DNA from 4 places in the Brucella cytisi genome. Region 1 is predicted to be linked to each of the others. Evidence: riboswitches for the same ligand, from Rfam matches in the RefSeq annotation. Region 1 holds a riboswitch; each other region holds the start of a gene.

Region 1 (5,249 bases):
TCGCTGCTCGCGCCCGTTTGCCTGGGGCTCATCCTGATCGGTTTCGGGATCGGCCTTGCCTGGCCAAGCCTCGTTACCCGCGTCTATCAGAGCGCTCCGTCCACCGAGCAGGATCTCGCAGCGGGTGGAATGACGATCGTGCAGCTCTTCGCCATAGCCTTTGGGACGGCTTGCGCAGGGATGGTTGCCAATTTTGCAGGCATTGCCGTGCCCGGACGCGTGGAAGGCGCGGCGAATGCCTCGCTCTGGCTATCGGTGACATTCGCGCTCGCGCCAGCAATTGCCGTGGCCGTCGCATTCAAGGTCATCCGTGTCACCGGCGGAAAGGGCTGACTATGCCGCGTTTCATCGCCGACACCCTCGATTCCCGTGCCAGTCATTTGCTGACGCGGGTCGTCCTGACCTTCGTTTTCTGGTCGAGCGGTCTGGCCAAGCTCTTCGATTTCGATGCCAATGCTGTGGAAATGGAGAGCTTTGGTCTCCATCCTGGCTGGCTGTTCAACAGCGCGACCCTGCTTTTGCAGATTGTCGGATCGCTGATGATCATCTTCAATCGTGGAACCTGGCTGGCTTGTGGCGTTCTTGCCGTCTTTACGATCCTGACCATTCCCGTTGCGCACCCGTTCTGGGCCAAGGAGGGAGAAGAAGCTTTCCGCGACATGACGGTGGCACTCGAGCACATATCGCTGATCGGTGGTTTGGCGATGGCCGCCATTCTATCGCGCAAAGTCTAAAGTGCTGGACGCACGGATTGCCGTGCCTGTACCTTGCCTGTCGTCTGATCGATAGGCAGGGAGGGCCTGGCATGGACGTGACGATCATAACGGGAGCATCGGATGGTATCGGCGCTGAAACCGCGCGGCAGATCGCTCGGCGCGACCGCGCCAGTGTTGCTGTGGTGCTCGCTGCTCGCAATGTGCACAAGCTGGAGAATCTTGCTACTGAACTGCGGCAACTGGGCAGCTCCACCCTTGTGGTGCCTACCGACGTAAAGGATCGCGCCGCCTGTATCGCTCTGATCGATAAGGCGGTTTCCGCCTATGGTCGCATTGATACGCTGATCGTGAATGCGGGCATGTCGGCCCATGCCAATTTTGCCGAGATCAAGCCGGATGATCTCGATTGGATGCATGACCTGATGGAATTGAACTATTGGGGCAGTGTCTGGCCTATCCATGCCGCACTTCCATATCTGGCGGCCAGCAGGGGGCGGATTGTCGCTGTCTCATCCGTGGCCGGATTGATCGGCGTGCCTGGGCGCACGGCCTATAGCGGAACGAAGTTTGCTCTGTCAGGCTTCTGCGAGGCCCTGCGCGCGGAACTGTACCCAAGCGGCATATCCGTGACAATCGTCTATCCGGGTGTCGTCAAAACCGACATTCGCAAGGTGGGCTATAGCGCAGACGGCAGCGCGCTGGGAAAGAGCGGTGTGCGTGAAGATGACATGATGCCGGTCGAAGAAGCTGTGCAGCTGATGCTGGAAGGCACGCAGGCGCGCAAGCGTGAGGTGCTGATGACACGCCAGATGCGCCTCGGACGCTGGCTGAAACTGATTGTCCCCGCAATGGTGGACCGCATGGCCCTCAAGGCCATCAAGCCGGAATTCAGACCGAAACCGATCAAACCCGCAAAATAGGCAGCTATGGTCCCTGGCGTTCACAGGGTCCCCAAATTGGCTCACTAATTTTACGCTATCGCCAACTATCCGTTGACGGGTTTTTAACTTCGGCTACTATATATAGTGTTCTAGGTTCTTTCGATTCGTTGAGTCGAAAGCTAAGACGGGAATCCGGTGCGTTTCATCCATGACGGATGCGGCAATGCCGGAGCTGCCCCCGCAACTGTAAGCGGAGAGTTTTGTCTATCACGTCACTGGCTTTGGCTGGGAAGGCGGACAGAACGTTGATCCGTGAGCCAGGAGACCTGCCTTGAACGAGTACGTCCACGGGCGGGGTGTCCGGTTGGCGCGCAATCTTGTGTGGCAAACTATTGCCTTACGGGTTGCTGCCCCGAACTTCCCGCTCATAGCTTCGGGGTGAAGTCCATGCCCAGTATATTCAGTTTCGGTTCCGGTCCTCCCTTCGAGGCATAGTTTGTTGCGGTCAGGCTGTTTATTTGCGGCTGGCCAATCCCGTGTCTCATGTCTTTCAACGCGCATCTTGCGATGCGCGAATGGCTCTTTGCGTCTCCCCCAATCAGTGAGGAAAAAATGAACGTCACCGTTTACAGCAAGCCCGCCTGCGTCCAATGCACGGCCACTACACGCGCCCTTGATCGCCAGGGTATCGAATATGAAATCATCGATATTTCTGCCGATGTCGATGCTTTCCATCTCGTTCAGGGCATGGGTTATCGCCAGGTGCCGGTGGTTGTGGCAGGAGAATCCCATTGGGCGGGCTTCCGGCCCGATATGATCAGCACTCTCGCCTGAAGGCTGCGGTCGCATGAGCCTGATCGTCTATTTCTCCAGCCGGTCGGAGAATACGCACCGGTTTGTTGAGCGGCTTGGCATGCAGTCGAACCGTATCCCGATGGACGGTTCGGACGGATTGCAGGTGCGCAAGCCATTCGTGCTCGTGACGCCCACATATGGCGGAGGCGGCTCCAAGGGCGCTGTCCCCAAGCCTGTGATCCGCTTCCTCAATGACGACAGCAACCGCTCCTTCATCCGCGGCGTAATCGCCGCGGGAAACAGCAATTTCGGCGAAGCTTTCTGTATCGCCGGCAACATTATTTCCGCCAAATGTCAGGTTCCCTATCTCTACCGCTTCGAACTTCTGGGAACCGATGAAGACATCGGCAATGTCAAAAACGGGATGGAACGATTTTGGACACGGTAGAAACGACCTTGATCCGAGAGCGCGAAGCACGGCAAGTGGCGCAGCAGGATGCGCCTCAAGCGGCAACTTCCAGCAGCAGCAAACCGTCAAAATCCTCGGACGGGCTGGATTATCACGCGCTCAACGCGATGCTGAACCTTTACGATGACGAGGGAAAAATCCAGCTTGATCGCGACGGGCAGGCCGCGCGGCAATATTTTCTCCAGCACGTGAACCAGAACACTGTCTTTTTTCATAACTTGCGGGAAAAGCTCGATTATCTGGTGGTCGAAGGCTATTACGAACAGGAAGTACTGGACCAGTATTCCTTCAATTTCGTACGCGATCTTTTCGACGAAGCCTATGCGAAGAAATTCCGGTTTCCGACGTTTCTCGGCGCATTTAAATATTACACCAGCTATACGCTGAAGACCTTCGACGGAAAGCGCTATCTGGAGCGCTATGAAGACCGTGTCTGTATGGTGGCGCTGGCGCTGGCGCGCGGCAATGAACAGCTGGCGCGCGATTTGATGGAGGAGATTATTTCAGGCCGCTACCAGCCTGCGACACCCACCTTCCTCAACGCAGGCAAGAAACAGCGTGGCGAACTCGTCTCCTGCTTTCTGCTGCGTGTCGAGGACAATATGGAGTCCATCGGGCGCTCCATCAATTCGGCTCTGCAATTGTCGAAGCGGGGCGGCGGGGTGGCCTTGAGCCTCACCAATATTCGCGAGGCGGGAGCACCCATCAAGCAGATCCAGAACCAGTCATCCGGCATTATTCCGGTGATGAAGCTTTTGGAAGATTCCTTTTCCTACGCCAATCAGCTTGGCGCACGGCAAGGCGCTGGCGCTGTCTATCTACACGCACACCATCCGGATATTATGCGTTTCCTAGATACGAAGCGCGAAAACGCGGACGAGAAAATCCGTATCAAGACCTTGTCGCTGGGCGTGGTCATTCCAGACATTACCTTCGAACTCGCCAAGAACAACGAGGATATGTACCTCTTCTCGCCCTATGATGTGGAGCGGGTTTACGGCGTGCCGCTGACCGAGATTTCGGTTACCGAAAAATATCGGGAAATGGTCGACGATGCGCGCATTACCAAGAAGAAGATCAACGCACGCGAGTTCTTTCAAGTGCTGGCCGAGATTCAGTTCGAATCCGGTTATCCCTACATCATGTTCGAGGACACGGTGAATCGCGCCAATCCGATCGACGGGCGCATCACCATGAGCAATCTCTGTTCGGAAATCCTCCAGGTGAGCGAAGCGAGCATCTTCGGCGAAGACCTGTCCTATAATTATCTCGGCAAGGATATTTCGTGCAATCTGGGTTCGCTCAACATTGCAGCAGCAATGGATTCGTCCGATTTCGGCAAGACCATTGAGACCTCCATCCGCGCCCTGACTGCAGTTTCCGATATGAGCCATATCGGTTCCGTGCCGTCGGTCGCCCGAGGTAATGATGAAAGCCATGCCATCGGTCTCGGCCAGATGAACCTGCATGGTTATCTGGCCCGCGAGCGGGTTTATTACGGCTCGGAGGAAGGCATCGATTTCACGAATATTTATTTCTATACGGTGACTTATCACGCGATCCGCGCATCGAACCTGATCGCGGTGGAAACGGGCAAGTCCTTCAAAGGGTTCGAGAAATCCAAGTATGCGTCGGGTGAATATTTCGACAAATATACCGAGCAGCTTTGGGAGCCGGCGACGGAAAAGGTTCGAGAAATTTTCGAAAAGGCTGACATTGCGATTCCGACGCAGGATGACTGGCGCGACCTGAAAAATGCGGTGATGAAAGGCGGACTTTACAACCAGAACCTTCAGGCTGTGCCGCCGACAGGCTCAATCTCCTACATCAATCATTCGACCTCTTCGATCCATCCGATCGTGTCGAAGATTGAAATCCGCAAGGAGGGCAAGATCGGTCGCGTCTACTATCCGGCAGCGTTCATGACCAATGACAATCTCGATTACTATCAGGACGCCTATGAGATCGGGCCGGAGAAGATCATCGACACCTATGCGGCAGCAACACAGCACGTCGATCAGGGCCTGTCTCTGACATTGTTCTTCCGCGATACCGCAACGACACGCGATATCAACCGCGCACAGATCTATGCGTGGAAGAAGGGCATCAAGACCATCTACTACATCCGCCTGCGCCAGATGGCGCTCTCCGGCACGGAAGTGCAGGGCTGCGTTTCCTGCGCCCTCTGACCACTGGTGATGACCATGAATATTCAAGTGAAGACCAAGAAGCCGAAGCCTGCAGCCGTGCGTGCGATCAACTGGAACCGGATCGAAGATGAGAAAGACCTTGAGGTCTGGAACCGTCTGACCGGTAATTTCTGGCTACCGGAGAAGGTGCCGCTTTCGAACGATATTCAGTCGTGGGAAACGCTGAAACAGCAGGAAA
Region 2 (5,249 bases), on a different contig from region 1:
GCGATGATCACACGCATGATCTCGTTCGTACCTTCGAGGATCTGGTGTACGCGCAGATCGCGGACAAGCTTTTCGATCCCGTATTCATGCAGATAGCCGTAGCCGCCGAAGAGCTGCAGCGCTTCGTTCGCCACATTGAAACCCGTGTCAGTGACAAAGCGCTTGGCCATTGCCGACCATTTGCCCGCATCGTGGGTTTTGCGATCAAGCTTGCTGGCAGCGGAGTAAAGAAGAAGGCGTGACGCGGAGAGTTCCGTCTCCATGTCCGCCAGGCGGAATTGCAACGCTTGAAAACGGTCAATTGTCTGACCGAAGGCTTTGCGCTGGCTGCAATATTCCAGTGACTTGTTGAGCGCCGATTGTGCACCGCCGAGCGAACAGGCAGCAATATTGAGCCGACCGCCGTCAAGCCCGGCCATCGCTATGCGAAAACCCGTTCCTTCTTCACCGAGAAGGTTTTCAGCCGGGACGCGACAATTGTCGAAAATGACGGTTCTTGTCGGTTGCGCGTTCCAGCCCATCTTGAATTCATTTGCGCCAAACGAAAGGCCGGGTGCATCTTTTGGCACAACGATGGTGGAAATCCCCTTGGGGCCGTCCTCGCCGGTACGCACCATCGTCACATAGACATCCGTGGCGCCTGCACCGGAAATGAACTGCTTGGAACCATTGAGGATATAATGATCGCCATCGCGTGTAGCGCGTGTTCTGAGCGCCGCCGCATCCGAACCCGATCCGGGCTCGGTCAGGCAGTAGCTGGCAAGCCATTCCATTGACGTGAGCTTTGGCAGAAAGCGCAGGCGCTGTTCGTCATTGCCGAAAGTGTCGATCATCCATGCGGCCATGTTGTGGATGGAGACGAAAGCCGAGAATGAAGGGCATGCAGTTGCCAGTGCTTCAAAAATGAGCACTGCGTCGAGCCGCTTTAGCGCCGAGCCGTCCACATCTTCACGCACATAAATGCCGCCCATGCCGAGCGGTCCGGTCTCTTGCAATACGTCGACGGGGAAATGCTTGTCGCGGTCCCATTGCAATGCATGCGGGGCAACGCGATCACTGGCGAAGGCTCGCGCCATATCCTGAATGGCAAGCTGATCTTCGTTCAGTTCGTACTGGTTCTGGTCGGCAGCATCCATGGTTTCCTCCCTGTAGCACCGCACCTTTTCACCGGACTAGATCATAACCGTGTGAGACTGCCAACGCTCCATTGGAATAATGTTGCTCACATTTGTAATAAACTGATGCGCATTTTTGCATAGACGCTCGCCGATTGAGGTCCCGTTGCCTGAAAGTTCAGTTTAAGCTACGCAGCAGTCCATGGCACGCGCAATCATGTTTCAGGGAACGGGTTCGGACGTCGGCAAAAGTGTTCTTGTTGCCGGATTATGCCGGGTTGCGCGCAATCGCGGCCTGAATGTTCGGCCGTTTAAGCCGCAAAACATGTCCAACAATGCGGCGGTCAGCGACGACGGAGGCGAAATTGGTCGGGCGCAGTGGTTGCAGGCGCTGGCTTGCGGTGTGCCGTCGTCTGTCCATATGAATCCGGTACTCCTCAAACCGCAGACTGACATGGGTAGTCAGGTTGTCGTGCAGGGACAAGTGCGAGGCGAGGCGCGCGGGCGCTATTATCAGGAATTGAAGCCACAACTTATGGCGGCTGTCATGGAATCTTTCGCCAAGGTCAGCGAAGGCGCGGACCTTGTGTTGGTGGAAGGGGCAGGGTCACCAGCTGAAATCAATCTCCGGGCCGGTGATATCGCCAATATGGGGTTTGCCACACAGGCCGATGTCCCGGTTGTTCTGGTCGGTGACATAGACAGAGGTGGCGTGATTGCGTCTCTCGTCGGCACGCACACTATTCTGTCCGAACAGGACCGCGCCATGGTTCGCGGATTTCTGATCAACAAGTTCCGGGGCGATATTTCGCTTTTTGATGACGGGCTGGCTGCCATTACCCGGTTTACCGGCTGGCGCTCTTTCGGCGTGGTTCCGTGGCTGAAAGCAGTATCGCGATTGCCAGCCGAAGATTCGGTCGTTCTTGAGCGTGCGGTACGTGGAGACAAGAAGTCGCTTGTGGTTGCTGTGCCGATGTTGCCGCGCATCGCCAACTTCGATGATCTTGATCCGCTAAAGGCTGAACCGGATGTAGAAGTGGTCATGGTGCCGCCTGGTTCGAGCATTCCCGGCGATGCGGGCCTTGTCGTTCTGCCGGGGACAAAGTCCACGATAGCCGATATGCAGGCGGTTCGGGACAATGGCTGGGATCGCCAATTATCTGCCCACGTGAAACGAGGCGGTCATGTGCTTGGTATCTGCGGCGGGTTCCAGATGCTTGGTCGCCACATCAGCGACCCTGCTGGTATCGAGGGGCATGTACGCGACATTGACGGTCTTGGGCTGCTCGATATCGAAACGGTGATGGAACCTGAAAAAGTGGTCCGCAATGTGCAGGCGACCGCGCTTCTCCATAATGTGCCGCTGGAAGGTTATGAAATCCATATCGGACGAACGACCGGACCGGATATGGGGCGGCCTTTCGCCCGAATTGGCGAGCATGACGATGGAGCCATATCGCCAGACGGGCACATAATGGGAACTTACCTCCACGGTATTTTCAATGCAGACGAATTTCGCCGGAGATTTCTGGAGGATCTTGGTGTGCGTAGCAGTTCAGTAAACTATCGCGCCGGCGTTGAGGCTGCATTGGATGAGCTGGCCGAAGGGCTGGACGCATGTCTCGATATCGATGCACTGTTTAATTTGAAATGAGGTCGTCAATCATCGGTCGCAATTGACGACGATGGGGCGAAAGCCTAGTGTCGAAACCATGCAACAGGTTTTTTGCCGGGACGAATCCCGGCAATACCAAAAAGGGAATGCGACGGACGGACCCAATCCGGGCGTCTTTATCGCAGCCGACCCCGCGACTGTAGAGCGGAGAGGGATGAGGCAAGCCGGGCAACCGGTAACCACTGGAGGCTGTAAAGCTTCTGGGAAGGTAGTTTCAATCCCCGCGACCCGTGAGCCAGGAGACCTGCCTGTTGCGTGAGGGCATTGAGCCCGAACCCCATGGGAGGTTTTTCCCTGCTGCCTGCACGGAGGTTGTCATGGCTGCACGTACTCAAAATTCTGTTTCCAGCACACTCGCAATGCCGCTCGCTGCCCGTCTGGGCACGGCTGTGGTTTCACTGCTTCTCGGTGCGTTCCTGATCTACGGCGTAGGGCTTGCCCATTCTGATACGTTGCACGATTCAGCGCACGATACGCGCCATTCCTATGGTTTTCCCTGCCACTGAGCAGTTTAACATCTTTCGGAATTGAAGCTGAGCAAAGCTCGATGGTGGACGGCTATCGGCGCGAAATTGCTATTGAGGGACAGAAATGTTGATCCGTTATTTGTTGGCGACGCTTGCTGCGGGGCTTCTAGCCGGGCTGCTGGTTACTCCCGCCATGTATTTGAAGACAGTGCCTTTGATCCTGCAGGCCGAAACCTATGAAGATGCTGGCGGTGGCCATAGTCACGGCGAGGCGGAAGCCACACCGCATGATCATGGCGCCGCTGCCGAAAGTGACGAGGAAGAAGGGGCTGAACTACCATTTGGGCGGTTGGGCAATACGATCCTTGCCAATCTCGTAGCAGGTGCAGGTTTTGCCTTGCTGCTTGGTGGCGTGGCCTTGCTTCTCGGACGCCGCATTACGGTGCAGAATGGGATTTATTGGGGCGTCGCGGGTTTTTTTGCAGTCGCGTTTCTGCCCGCATTGGGATTGTCACCGGAATTGCCGGCAATGCCTGCGGCTGCTCTGGCTGAACGCCAGCTCTGGTGGCTTGCTACCGTGGTGCTGAGCGGTTCAGGCCTCTATCTCATCGTGTTGCGCCAGGAAATCTGGGCAAAGGCCCTCGGTCTGGTGCTGATCGTGGTGCCGCATCTTTATGGTGCTCCGCATCCCGAAGACATCTCGTCACCGATTCCATCACTGCTTGCTTCGCAATATGCAGTCGCATCGCTGGCGACGAACCTGTTCATGTGGGCCGTGATCGGCCTCGCACTTGGCTGGTTCATCCAGCACTACGCATCGTCCGAGATTGAGGGCTGATGAAAATGGCTTCGCCGGGAAAATCGGTTCTGGTTCTTGGCGGAGCCCGTTCGGGTAAGTCGTCCTATGCCGAGAAAATGGTTGAATCCTCGGGACTTCAGCCACTCTATCTGGCAACAGGGCGTGCCTTCGACAAGGAAATGGAAAACCGCATTGCCATTCATCGCGACCGACGTGGTTCGGAATGGCAGACGGTGGAGGAGCCACTCGATCTCGTCGGTGCACTGACATTGAATGCCGCTGCGGATCGGTTCGTGCTGGTCGATTGTTTGACCCTGTGGCTGACCAATCTGATGATGGCCGAGCGCGATATAGCGACAGAGACGGCAAGTCTTGTCGCCATGCTGCCGAATCTTGCCGGGCCTGTGGTTTTTGTTTCGAACGAAGTTGGACTTGGGATCGTGCCTGAAAATCGCATGGCACGGGAATTTCGCGATCATGCAGGCTTTCTGCATCAGGCAGTGGCCGCGATTGCGGATGAAGTTTATTTCATGGCGGCAGGGTTGCCGCTCAGGATGAAGGGATAAATCGATGCAGGGACAGAAAATTCCCGCAACAGTCATCACGGGTTTTCTCGGATCGGGCAAAACGACGATGATCCGCAACCTGTTGGAAAACGCCAATGGAAAACGCATTGCGTTGATCATCAATGAGTTCGGCGACCTCGGTGTCGATGGCGGTATTCTGAAAGGTTGCGGTATCGAAGCATGCCGTGAAGAAGATGTGATCGAGCTCAACAATGGTTGCATTTGTTGCACCGTTGCCGATGATTTCATCCCGACCATGACCAAGCTTCTGGACCGCGCTGATCGCCCCGATCATATCGTGATCGAGACGTCCGGTCTGGCATTGCCGCAGCCGTTGGTCGCGGCTTTCAACTGGCCAGAAATCAAGACGCAGGTAACAGTCGACGGTGTAGTAACCGTGATCGACGCCGCAGCGGTGGCCGAGGGGCGTTTTGCCGATGACCACGACAAGGTGGATGCGCAGCGCGCAGCGGACGAATCTCTTGACCATGAAAGCCCCTTGGAGGAACTTTTTGAGGATCAGATTCATGCAGCCGATCTGATTGTTCTCAACAAAGCTGACCTGATCGACGCCTCAAGGCTGGATAGTGTGAAAGCCGATGTGGCCGAGCGTTCGCCTCGCCGCGT
Region 3 (5,249 bases), on a different contig from region 1:
GAACCCTTGACGGCGATAACTTCATCCTCTGGTCGAAGCTTCTTCGACACGACCGCAAGGGTTTCACCGATGGCGAACAGCGCCACCGCCAACGTCGTGACATTGATCCCGTCGAGCAGGTTCGGCGTTCCCATGACGAGACGTGCCTGACCCGTCAGCTGATCGATGCCGATCAGGCCGAGCGCCAGTCCGATGAACAGGGACGTCAATCCGCGAAGCGTGGAATCGCCGAATGCGGCCGAGACCGTCATGAAAGCCAGAAGCATGAGCGCGAAATATTCGGAAGGCCCAAAGGACAAGGCGAATTTCACAACCCATGGTGCGACGAAGGCAAGCGCCAGAGTGGCGAGCAGGCCTGCGATGAACGAGCCGATGGCCGCCGTTGCAAGCGCCGGCCCGCCACGTCCGGCCCGGGCCATCTTGTTGCCCTCCAATGCGGTGACGATGGAGGCGCTTTCTCCTGGTGTATTGAGCAGGATCGACGTGGTCGACCCGCCATACATGCCGCCATAATAAATGCCCGCGAACATGATGAGTGAGCCGGATGGATCCAGCTTGTAGGTAACGGGCAGAAGGAGCGCGACGGTAAGTGCAGGGCCGATACCCGGCAAAACACCGACGGCGGTGCCGAGTGTGACACCGATCAGCGCGTAAAGAAGGTTCGATGGTTCAAGCGCCACCAGAAGTCCGTTGGCGAGAAGTGCGACAGTATCCATGATGGCACTGAGCCTTTAAAGCATTTCCAGCAAAAATGCGAAGCGGTTTTGCATGGGATAATGCGACAAAACAAGGACTTAGAGCATTTCCAATGTTTCAGTCAAAACTGGGAATGCTCTAAACGAATTGTTCGAGCCAGCCGGACGGCAGCGATAGCTGCAGGCCGCGTGCAAAGATGAACCAGATCACGAAGGCGAAGACGATGCCGACGGGAACGCTGATCCAGAATTTGCGATAGCCGAAGCCACGTGCGGTTGCTGCGAAAAGCAGGCCGGTAGACAAGGAAAAGCCGACAGTCTTCATCGTCAGCATCTGGATGGCCAGACCGCCAATGATCCATGCCATCGGGGCGATCTCCTGATGCTCTCGCTCTGGAAAATCACCGCGAAGCGCCTCGAATACGGTCCAGATGGCAAGGCCGAACAATCCGGCTGCGACGACATAGGGAACGGTTTTCGGACCGACCGGCGAGTAGCTCGTCACGTCGTTTCCATAGGTTGTCGACCAGGCAATGGCGATGGCGACAGCGGCAAGAACAAGGGCGATGACAAGAGCGGCGAAATCTGGCGCCGCCCCTTCCGGGCGGCGCTTTTCCTGCGGTTCTGTTCCTGTCATTTGACGAGGCCGATTTCCTTGAGGATGGCTTCAGTCGCAGCGACGTCCTTGGCAAGCTGCTCCTTGAATGCCGGGCCGGCGAGATAGGTATCCGCCCAGCCCTTGTCTTTCAGAGCCTTCTGCCAGGATTCCGACTTCACCATTTTCTCGATATCGGCATTGATGGCAGCTTCCTGTTCGGCAGCGATGCCGGGAGCAGCGGCCACCATGCGCCAGTTCTGGATAGAAACGTCCACGCCGCCTTCCTTGAAGGTCGGTGCGTCGATGCCTTCCACGCGCTCGTCGCTCGAAATGCCAATGATGCGCAGCGTACCGGCCTTGATCTGGGCGTCGAATTCGCCATAGCCGGAAATGCCGACGGTTACCTGATTGCCGAGAATGGCTGCCAGTGCTTCGCCGCCGCCGGAAAAGGCGATGTAATTGACCTTGGTCGGGTCGACACCTGCTGCCTTGGCAAAGAGGCCAGCGGTGATGTGATCGGTGCCGCCCGCAGAACCGCCGCCCCACGAGACGGAGCCTGGATCAGCCTTCAGCTTTGCTGCAAGGTCGCCAAGGTTCTGGATGTCGGAAGAAGCAGGCACGACGATGGCTTCATATTCACCGGTAAGGCGTGCAATCGGCGTGATGGCGTCGAGCGTAACCGGCGATTTGTTGGTCAGGATAGCGCCGACCATGACATAGCCACCGACGATGAGCTGGCTTGGGTCGCCCTTGTTCTGGTTCACGAACTGGGCAAGGCCGATGGTGCCACCAGCGCCCGGAACGTTGATAACCTGCACGCTGCCGGAAATCTTTTCGTCCTGAAGCGCGCTCTGCATCGTGCGCGCCGTCTGATCCCAGCCGCCGCCTGGAGCAGCAGGCGCCAGCACCTTGTAGTCTTCTGCGGAAGCAGAGCCTGCCATAGCCAACGCCGCTACCGACGTCAGGGCCAGAATAAATCTACGCATATGTCCTCCCAGATAGAATGTATGCCGCCTCCCGGCGGACCTCCCCAAAGTCCCGCTCCTCTAGCGGGAGAAAACTACATGGAGATTAGCGAAAACAAATTCAATAGGCCAGCGCATGCGACGATAGTTTGGCCGCAATTTAAATAACGGGCTTTCGAATCGCTTGAAAACCGTGCGTTGGAAATAGCCATCGAGACCTGCTTGACGGCGACATCGGGTCAACGTAATAGTGTAACGACGGTTCCCCGACCGAGAGCGAAGGGGATTAATAGGGAACACGGTGAGGACGACCCGAAAAGGGGCCAAGACCGTGGCTGCCCCCGCAACTGTAAGCGGATTGCCGTTCATCCTCGTGACGTTGAAAGCGTCATGCCACTGTGCCGGAGAAGCGCGGGAAGGCAGATGAACAGCAGATATTCGTGAGCCAGGAGACCTGCCGTCTAGTGTTGTCCATTGTCACGGGCGGGGATGCCCGGAGCAGGAGCAGATTATGACAGATTTCCGCGTCGCAGGACGCATCCTTCTATCGTCATCGCATGATTTCGACATGTCCCCGGATATGCCTGTCCGTCTTCCGTATAGGATTTTTCCCGTCAGCTGACAGGGCGTCTTTCTCTCATCATTTCGGGGACTTTCATGAATATTCTCGGCAAGATGCCGTTTCGCGCCGCCCTCTGTGCGGTTGCATTTCTCTCAGGCGGTTTGGCTGCACAGGCAGCGGAAACGCAATATCCGCTAACGCTGAAAAATTGCGGTCGCGACGTTACCTTCAAGCAGGCACCGAGCCGCGCGGTTGCGGTTGGCCAGAGCAGCGCAGAAATTCTTTACAGCCTCGGTCTCGGCGACAAGGTTGTCGGCACGGCAGTGTGGTTCGGGCCTGTTCTCAAAGGCTTTGAAGAGGTAAATGCCAAGGTCAAGCGGCTCGCCGATAATGATCCAAGCTTCGAAAGCGTTCTAGCGCAGAAGCCGGATATCGTGACGGCGGATTTCCAGTGGCATGTCGGGCCGACCGGCATTGTTGCGAAGCCTGAACAATTCGAGGAACTGGGCATTCCGGCCTATACATCGCCGTCGGATTGCGTTGGTAAGGACAATTCCGGCGGTGGTGACGGCGTCCGCACGGCAGCGTTCAAGATGGATATCGTCTATCAGGAAATCACCGAACTGGCGGAAATCTTCAATGTGCAGGATCGCGGCGAGAAACTCGTCGCCGACCTAAAGGCGCGCGAAGCGGCTGCGCGTGAAAAAATTGGGGCTGCGGACGGAAAGCTTTCGGCTGTCGTCTGGTTCTCCAGCACGCAGGTCGATGCCGATCCCTATGTCGCAGGCAAGTTCGGCGCGCCCGCCTATGTTCTTTCGGCGCTCGGCATCAAGAATGTCATCAACAGCGAGGAAGAATGGCCAACGGTTGGATGGGAAACGATTGCAAAATCAAACCCTTCGATGATCGTTGCTGCAAAACTGGATCGCCGCCGCTATCCGGCAGACGATATCGCCGTCAAGCACCAGTTTCTTGAGAACGATGCGGTGACGAAGCTGATGCCAGCAGTCAAGGACAAACATGTCTTCGACATGGATGCGCAGTCGATGAGCACTTCGCTTCGCGTGATCGAAGGCATCGAAACACTTGCAGCCGATATTGCCGCCTCGGACCAGAACAAGTGACGGCGCGGGCAGCGACAACAGGCTTCAAACAGAAGGGAAGGGCCCGCTCCGGCGTGTTCTTCCTGGCCTTTTCGCTTGTCCTGCTTCTTCTTGCCCTTTGGCTCGGAGCGGCGATAGGCGAAACGGCGATACCACTCGATGTGGTTGCGAAAACCGTAGCCAATCGGGTGTGGAATGCCGGATATCCGCTCGAACCCATCGATGAAGGGATTGTCTGGAGCTATCGCCTCAGCCGTGCGGTTATCGCTGCATGTTGCGGCGCGTCTCTCGCAATATCCGGCGTTATTCTGCAGTCGCTGCTCCGAAATTCGCTCGCCGATCCGTATATTCTGGGCATTTCCGCCGGCGCCTCGACTGGAGCCGTTGCCGTTGCCATTCTTGGCATCGGCGCTGGCGTGCTGACACTCTCGCTTGGGGCTTTCATCGGTGCCATCGTTGCTTTCTGTCTGGTGTCCCTGCTGGCGCTGCGGGCGGGGCGAGGCAGCAGCGCTATCATTCTGGCGGGTATTGCCGGTTCACAGCTTTTCAACGCGTTGACGTCATTCATCGTCACCAAAGCAGCAAATGCCGAACAGGCGCGCGGTATCATGTTCTGGCTCCTTGGCAACCTTTCCGGCGTGCGCTGGCCCGATGTCACTCTTGCTCTGCCTGCCTGTCTGATCGGTCTTGCCATCTGTCTGTGGCATGCGCGTGCGCTCGATGCCTTCACCTTCGGAACGGAATCCGCAGCTTCTCTCGGCATACCGGTGCGCCGCGTCTACGTGGTGCTGATCGGTGTCAGCGCCATGATGACGGCTGTGATGGTTTCCATCGTTGGCTCTGTCGGCTTTATCGGTCTCGTCATTCCCCATGCGGCGCGAATGGTAGTCGGGGTCAGGCACGGCAGGTTGTTGCCCGCGGCGGCCCTTATCGGAGCAATCTTCATGATCGTCGCCGATATCCTGTCACGCATCATCATTCCGGGGCAGGTTTTGCCGATCGGTGTCATCACGGCTTTGTTCGGTGCACCTGCATTCGCCCTGTTACTTGGACAAAGGAGGGCGTCGTCATGATCCTCTCAGCATGCAATGTCGGCTGGTCGGCGGGCAATGTCGAAATCTTGCGCGATGTTTCGCTGGAAGTGGCGGAAGGTGAGTTTCTTGGCATCATAGGGCCGAATGGATCGGGAAAGACCAGCTTTCTGTCTTTGCTTTCCGGTGTTCGCAGATGCCGCGTCGGCGAAGTGAACCTCTGCGGTTCACCCATCGACAGTTTCAGCCGTCGCGAGATTGCGCGCCAACTGGCGCTGGTCGAGCAACAGGCGGG
Region 4 (5,249 bases), on a different contig from region 1:
GGTTGGTTGACAACCACCACAGCCCGAATCTGTCTAGATATGCTGCGATCACGCAAGGCGAGGCGTGAAGAGTCTTTCGACAAAATCGGATCCAAGACTATTCACGAAGCTGGCAAAGGTCTGGAGGACCGGTTAACCGCAGCGGATTCGGTCGGCCTGGCCTTGTTTGTGGTGCTCGAAAAACTTGCTCCCGCTGAACGTCTGGCATTCGTGCTGCGCGACGTATTTGCGGTACCGTACAATGAGATCGCCTCCATTGTCGGCCGGTCCACAGAGGCTACGCGCCAACTCGCAAGCCGCGCCCGCCGCCGCGTGCAAGGTTTGCCGAAGGCGGATAGCGCCGACCGCGCCATGCGGTGGAAGCTCGTCGAAGCCTTTCTTGCCGCGGCGCGAGGCGGCAACTTCGAGGCGCTGGTATCCGTGCTGGATCCGGACGCCGTTTTCCGGGCCGATTGCGAAGCTACCCGCCAGGGTTCGCTTCCTGAGATCCGCGGCGCAAGGGCCGTAGCAGAGGCTTTCAAGGGCCGAGCGCACAGTGCCTTGCCGGCGGTTGTGGATGGGTGCCCTGGCCTCATCATAGCTCCTGATGAACATCGGCATTTTGTGCTACGCTTTTTCTTTAACGACGGAAAAATCATCGCAATTCGGGCGGTTGCGGACCCTGAGTGCCTCGCACGCCTCGACTTGAAACTGTCGCCGGGTTGATAATTGGTCGCTAGTCCCCCAGCCACTTCATTAGAGGAAATTGCGCTTGGTGGAAGGGATCTGTGCTTTTATTTCACGATTGGAATACCGGGCCCGCTACACTGAATGCCAACGGGCTCACCAATCGCAGTATACTCATCCGAAAAACCTTCGTTTTTTTTGCAACGGCAGCGACAGCAACGAGGTCGCTAGCCGTGCGAGCGCTTGCACCTTCGTTCCAGACATTGGTGTAAAAGTCACACGATTTCCAAAGTGATAGTTTCACTTTTCATGCTTCAACCACCGCTGATGGGCGGGAACCGGTCGGTCGGCTTGCGGGCGGAGAGAGGGGCGAAGTGGCCTGCAAAAATCTGTCGTGTAAGTCGGGCTTTGACACCCGACCATTGCGACAGGAATTCCCGTGAGAATTTAAAGTCAGTTCTTCCTAATGCAACATTGAGGAATTTCGAGACAAATAGCCGAATAACAAACAGAGTTCGGCGATTGCGCGAGTGCGAAACGACCCATCAAATGCAGGGATCAAATACTTAATTTTTTGGCGAACGGAGCAGGCAGAACTCTTCGCCCCGGAAGCGAAGTGCGACATAGCTACATTGGTTCATGTGATCAATCAAACAGGCTTGCTCGGGAGTTGACATTTCTTCCATCGTGCAGCGCTCTGCCGCACATATCTGACTATAAATCTGACCGGTAGGAACATGCGCGACGAAAAGCGAGGTCTTCGGTCCTTTCGGGTTGAGAGTTTCATATGCGGCTATCAACCTCTCGAAAACCTCACGATCCTGCCCCACAGGGTCAAGGTCGATCCCCATCTCGCCAACCTTGCCCACCATTTTCATGTAGCGCAGATGTTTTGATTCAGAACAAACAAGTCGATCAGCCTTTGCGGGGATCGAAAACGTCAAGATAATGGCACTGAAGATAACTGCCATCTTCTGCATAAATTCTCTTTCCATAGGTGATTAAGGGCCGTGTAAAGTTTTGGCTTTGCTGTCAATTCCGGCCATCTTAACGTCTGAGTCATGGAAAGTCATTCAAAACGACAAACGGCCACAATGAGGTCGGGACCAGACTGTCCGATTTTGCCGACCATGAATAAAATAGCCGCCATAGAACGTGACCCATCGCCAAGACTGTTATCGGCCCCATACCAGTCATGGCTATCGAGCAGGGATTACCAGAACCTGCTCGTGGCCTTGGACTTAAAGATATAAACATTTCTTTATGTGCTATTGACATTGTGTGGCCGATGCAGGAAGGTTGCAATGTCTAGGTTCTCCGGCTGTCGTATTCGATACGCCGGAGCTAAGAGGGAAGTCCGTGCCCCGTCTCATTCGGGAAAGTCGGCGCTGCCCCCGCAACTGTAAGCGGCAAGCTGACGTCCAGAATGTCACTGGGGTTCTCCCTGGGAAGACGGACGATAGCAATGACCCGCTAGCCAGGAGACCTGCCTTGGCAAAGTAACGTCCACGGGCGGGGTGTCCCGGTGTGCCGTAGCAAAGACCGTGTAACGGTCTGTGTTGCTATGTGTCCGCTGACCCATGCCCCCAACTTATTGGGATAGGTTATGTCTCAAACCGCAATTCCAGTCGCCGCCAAGGGCGAGCCGGTCGTAGATCGGTCGCATATCACGACGCATCACGACTTTACGTTCCGCGTCATGAGCCATCGTTTTGATGAGAACTATCACCCTTTGGACAATACGCGTATCACGACGAATTTTGCTAATTTGGCCAGAGGAGAGAACCGCCAGGACAACCTCCGTAACGCCTTGAGAATGATTGACAATCGTTTCAACGCGCTGGCGCATTGGGATAACCCGGAAGGCGATCGCTATTCCGTTAAACTCGAAATCATTTCGGTTGAAATGAAAATCGGTCTTGAAGGCAAAAACGATGCCTTCCCACTGATTGAGATACTGAAGACGAATATCGTGGATCGAAACACCAACGAGCGTATTGAGGGTATTGTCGGAAACAACTTCTCTTCTTACGTGCGGGATTATGACTTCAGCGTATTGCTGCCAGAGTACAATAAGAACCGATCCGAATTCGCAACGCCGGACAATTTCGGCGATCTTCATGGAAATCTGTTCAAATGTTTCCTCAATTCAGCTGCTTACAAAGAAAATTTCAATAAACCACCCGTCATATGCCTGAGTGCATCAAGTAGCAAAATCTATCATCGGACAGACAACCAACATCCTATACTTGGTGTCGAATACCGGCAGAACGAGTTCTCGCCGACCGATGAATACTTCAGAAAAATGGGATTGCAGGTTCGATTTTTCATGCCTCGAAATAGCGTTGCACCTTTGGCTTTCTATTTTATCGGAGATTTGCCGGGTGATTACACAAATCTCGAGCTTATCAGCACTATCAGTACGATGGAGACCTTCCAAAAGATTTACCGACCAGAGATCTATAACTCCAATTCTCCAGCAGGTGCATGCTATCAACCGAACTTGAAGCAGCAGGACTATTCGCTGACCCGAATTGTCTACGACCGAGAAGAGCGTAGCAGGCTGGCTGTTGAGCAGGGAAAGTTCGCGGATGAGCACTTCATCAAACCATACAAAGAGATTCTTGAACAATGGTCTGCCAATTACGCTCATTGACGAACTAACGATAAAAGGTCGCCCATCATGAAAAGACTATTGCCCACCTCAACGGCTGGAAGCTTACCGAAGCCCTCCTGGCTTGCACAACCTGAGAAACTTTGGTCACCCTGGAAATTACAGGATGAGGAGTTGATTGAAGGCAAGCGAGACGCTCTGCGTTTGTCCTTGGATGATCAACGACGTGCGGGTATTGATATCGTCAGCGACGGTGAGCAGACGCGCCAACATTTCGTCACGACGTTTATTGAGCACCTCAGCGGCGTTGACTTTGAGAAACGGGAAACCGTCAGAATTCGTAATCGCTATGATGCGAGTGTGCCGACAGTCGTTGGGGCTGTTTCTCGCTCAAAGCCAGTTTTTGTCGAAGATGCAAAGTTTTTGCGTCAGCAGACCAAGCATCCCATCAAATGGGCGCTGCCGGGTCCCATGACTATGATCGATACGCTCTATGATTCGCATTATAACAGTCGTGAAAAGCTGGCCTGGGAATTCGCCAAAGCTCTCAATGAAGAAGCCAAGGAGTTGGAGGCTGCTGGTGTCGATATCATCCAGTTCGACGAGCCTGCCTTCAATGTGTTTTTTAATGAGGTAAATGACTGGGGCGTTGCCACGCTGGAAAAGGCAATGGAAGGACTTCAGTGCGAAACTGCCGTCCATATTTGCTATGGTTACGGTATCAAGGCCAACACCGATTGGAAAAAGACCTTGGGATCGGAGTGGAGGCAGTATGAAGAAACCTTCCCAAAACTGCAGAAATCCAGTGTCGATCTGATCTCTCTCGAATGCCACAATTCGCATGTTCCCATCGATTTGATTGAACTCATTCGAGGTAAAAAGGTGATGGTAGGGGCCATTGACGTGGCAACCAACGCCGTGGAAACCCCGGAGAACGTCGCCAACACTTTGCGGAAAGCATTGCAATTCGTGGATGCCGACAAGCTCTATCCTTGCACAAACTGCGGCATGGCACCTCTGTCTCGTCAAGTAGCGGTCGGGAAGCTGCAGGCCCTGAGTGCAGGCGCGGAGATCGTCAGAAGAGAGCTTTCGGCTTAGTGTTGGAAAGCCGGGCTGCCCCATGTCACACAGCTGAAACCAAGACATTGTTGCGTGCTGAAGCCAGAAGGGTCGCAGGTCTCTTGCCCGTTTCAGCACCTGTTGCTTTTGGTCTAGCTGATGAGTTCCGGTCGTCGTACACACCCTCGGATTGGGGAGGAGATACCTTGTTCGCAGAGTTTTGCAAGTCTGTTTTATCGCTTTCCCTGTATCGAGATCAGCTACTATTCGTACAAAGCTGTATTATCCGTTGGCTTCTGTTCCAGCCGTTTGGACCGATGTATGGAAACCATCTGACGCAGGTTTTCCTTCGCTTCACATCTGCGGTCGGGATAGCGGATCCGGCTTGCCGATGTTCTGCGCGATTGTCTCAACAACCGGTAAATCCGGTGCTGACACGCTTTCTCCGTCCAGTATCCTGCGGGCGCGATCCTTATCGATATCACCTACCCAGGATGCGATGACCACGGTTGCCACGCAATTGCCGATATAGTTGCCGAGTGCACGCGCAATGCCCATGAACCAATCCACTGAGAGCACAAGGACCAGCCCGATGGCAGGAATGCTGGGGATGGCCGCCAGCGTCGCAGCGAGGATGACAATCGCCGAACCTGGCACCCCATGAGCACCTTTAGACGTTACCAAAGCGACACCAAGAATCGCCAGAAGATCACCTAACGCGAGTGGCGTATTCGTGGCTTGGGCGATGAATACAGCAGCAAGTGTCAAATATATCGAGAATGCATCAAGGTTGAACGAATAGCCGGTTGGGATGACAAGGCCCACAGTGGAATCTTTAATACCGAGATGTTCAAGCTTGCGCATGGTCTGGGGCAAGACCGCGTCGCTCGAGGCTGTACCCGCAACAATA

The links. Region 1 has a riboswitch for cobalamin ahead of nrdH (glutaredoxin-like protein NrdH). Riboswitches for the same ligand answer to the same signal wherever they lie in the genome.
Positions count from the first base shown of each region.
Region 2: linked by a shared signal. The riboswitch ahead of AAE521_RS12440 (CbtB domain-containing protein) and the one ahead of nrdH (glutaredoxin-like protein NrdH) in region 1 are both predicted to bind cobalamin.
Region 3: linked by a shared signal. The riboswitch ahead of AAE521_RS24600 (ABC transporter substrate-binding protein) and the one ahead of nrdH (glutaredoxin-like protein NrdH) in region 1 are both predicted to bind cobalamin.
Region 4: linked by a shared signal. The riboswitch ahead of AAE521_RS17615 (DUF1852 domain-containing protein) and the one ahead of nrdH (glutaredoxin-like protein NrdH) in region 1 are both predicted to bind cobalamin.

Region 1 covers NZ_JBCAUP010000022.1:37,383-42,631, forward strand. Annotated here, with positions in the region: gene AAE521_RS19320 (MFS transporter) at 1-333, shown strand, start outside; gene AAE521_RS19325 (DoxX family protein) at 336-734, shown strand; gene AAE521_RS19330 (SDR family oxidoreductase) at 806-1,636, shown strand; cobalamin riboswitch at 1,732-1,945, shown strand; gene nrdH (glutaredoxin-like protein NrdH) at 2,210-2,431, shown strand; gene nrdI (class Ib ribonucleoside-diphosphate reductase assembly flavoprotein NrdI) at 2,445-2,840, shown strand; gene nrdE (class 1b ribonucleoside-diphosphate reductase subunit alpha) at 2,828-5,050, shown strand; gene nrdF (class 1b ribonucleoside-diphosphate reductase subunit beta) at 5,066-5,249, shown strand, end outside.
Region 2 covers NZ_JBCAUP010000011.1:165,085-170,333, forward strand. Annotated here, with positions in the region: gene AAE521_RS12430 (isobutyryl-CoA dehydrogenase) at 1-1,136, opposite strand, end outside; gene AAE521_RS12435 (cobyric acid synthase) at 1,318-2,769, shown strand; cobalamin riboswitch at 2,818-3,056, shown strand; gene AAE521_RS12440 (CbtB domain-containing protein) at 3,108-3,296, shown strand; gene AAE521_RS12445 (CbtA family protein) at 3,382-4,095, shown strand; gene cobU (bifunctional adenosylcobinamide kinase/adenosylcobinamide-phosphate guanylyltransferase) at 4,101-4,622, shown strand; gene cobW (cobalamin biosynthesis protein CobW) at 4,627-5,249, shown strand, end outside.
Region 3 covers NZ_JBCAUP010000038.1:1,683-6,931, reverse strand. Annotated here, with positions in the region: gene AAE521_RS24615 (tripartite tricarboxylate transporter permease) at 1-716, opposite strand, end outside; gene AAE521_RS24610 (tripartite tricarboxylate transporter TctB family protein) at 835-1,332, opposite strand; gene AAE521_RS24605 (Bug family tripartite tricarboxylate transporter substrate binding protein) at 1,329-2,279, opposite strand; cobalamin riboswitch at 2,501-2,734, shown strand; gene AAE521_RS24600 (ABC transporter substrate-binding protein) at 2,916-3,944, shown strand; gene AAE521_RS24595 (FecCD family ABC transporter permease) at 3,941-4,996, shown strand; gene AAE521_RS24590 (ABC transporter ATP-binding protein) at 4,993-5,249, shown strand, end outside.
Region 4 covers NZ_JBCAUP010000018.1:104,745-109,993, forward strand. Annotated here, with positions in the region: gene AAE521_RS17605 (sigma-70 family RNA polymerase sigma factor) at 1-705, shown strand, start outside; gene AAE521_RS17610 (hypothetical protein) at 1,233-1,646, opposite strand; cobalamin riboswitch at 1,960-2,174, shown strand; gene AAE521_RS17615 (DUF1852 domain-containing protein) at 2,273-3,322, shown strand; gene AAE521_RS17620 (methionine synthase) at 3,350-4,378, shown strand; gene AAE521_RS17625 (C4-dicarboxylate transporter DctA) at 4,694-5,249, opposite strand, start outside.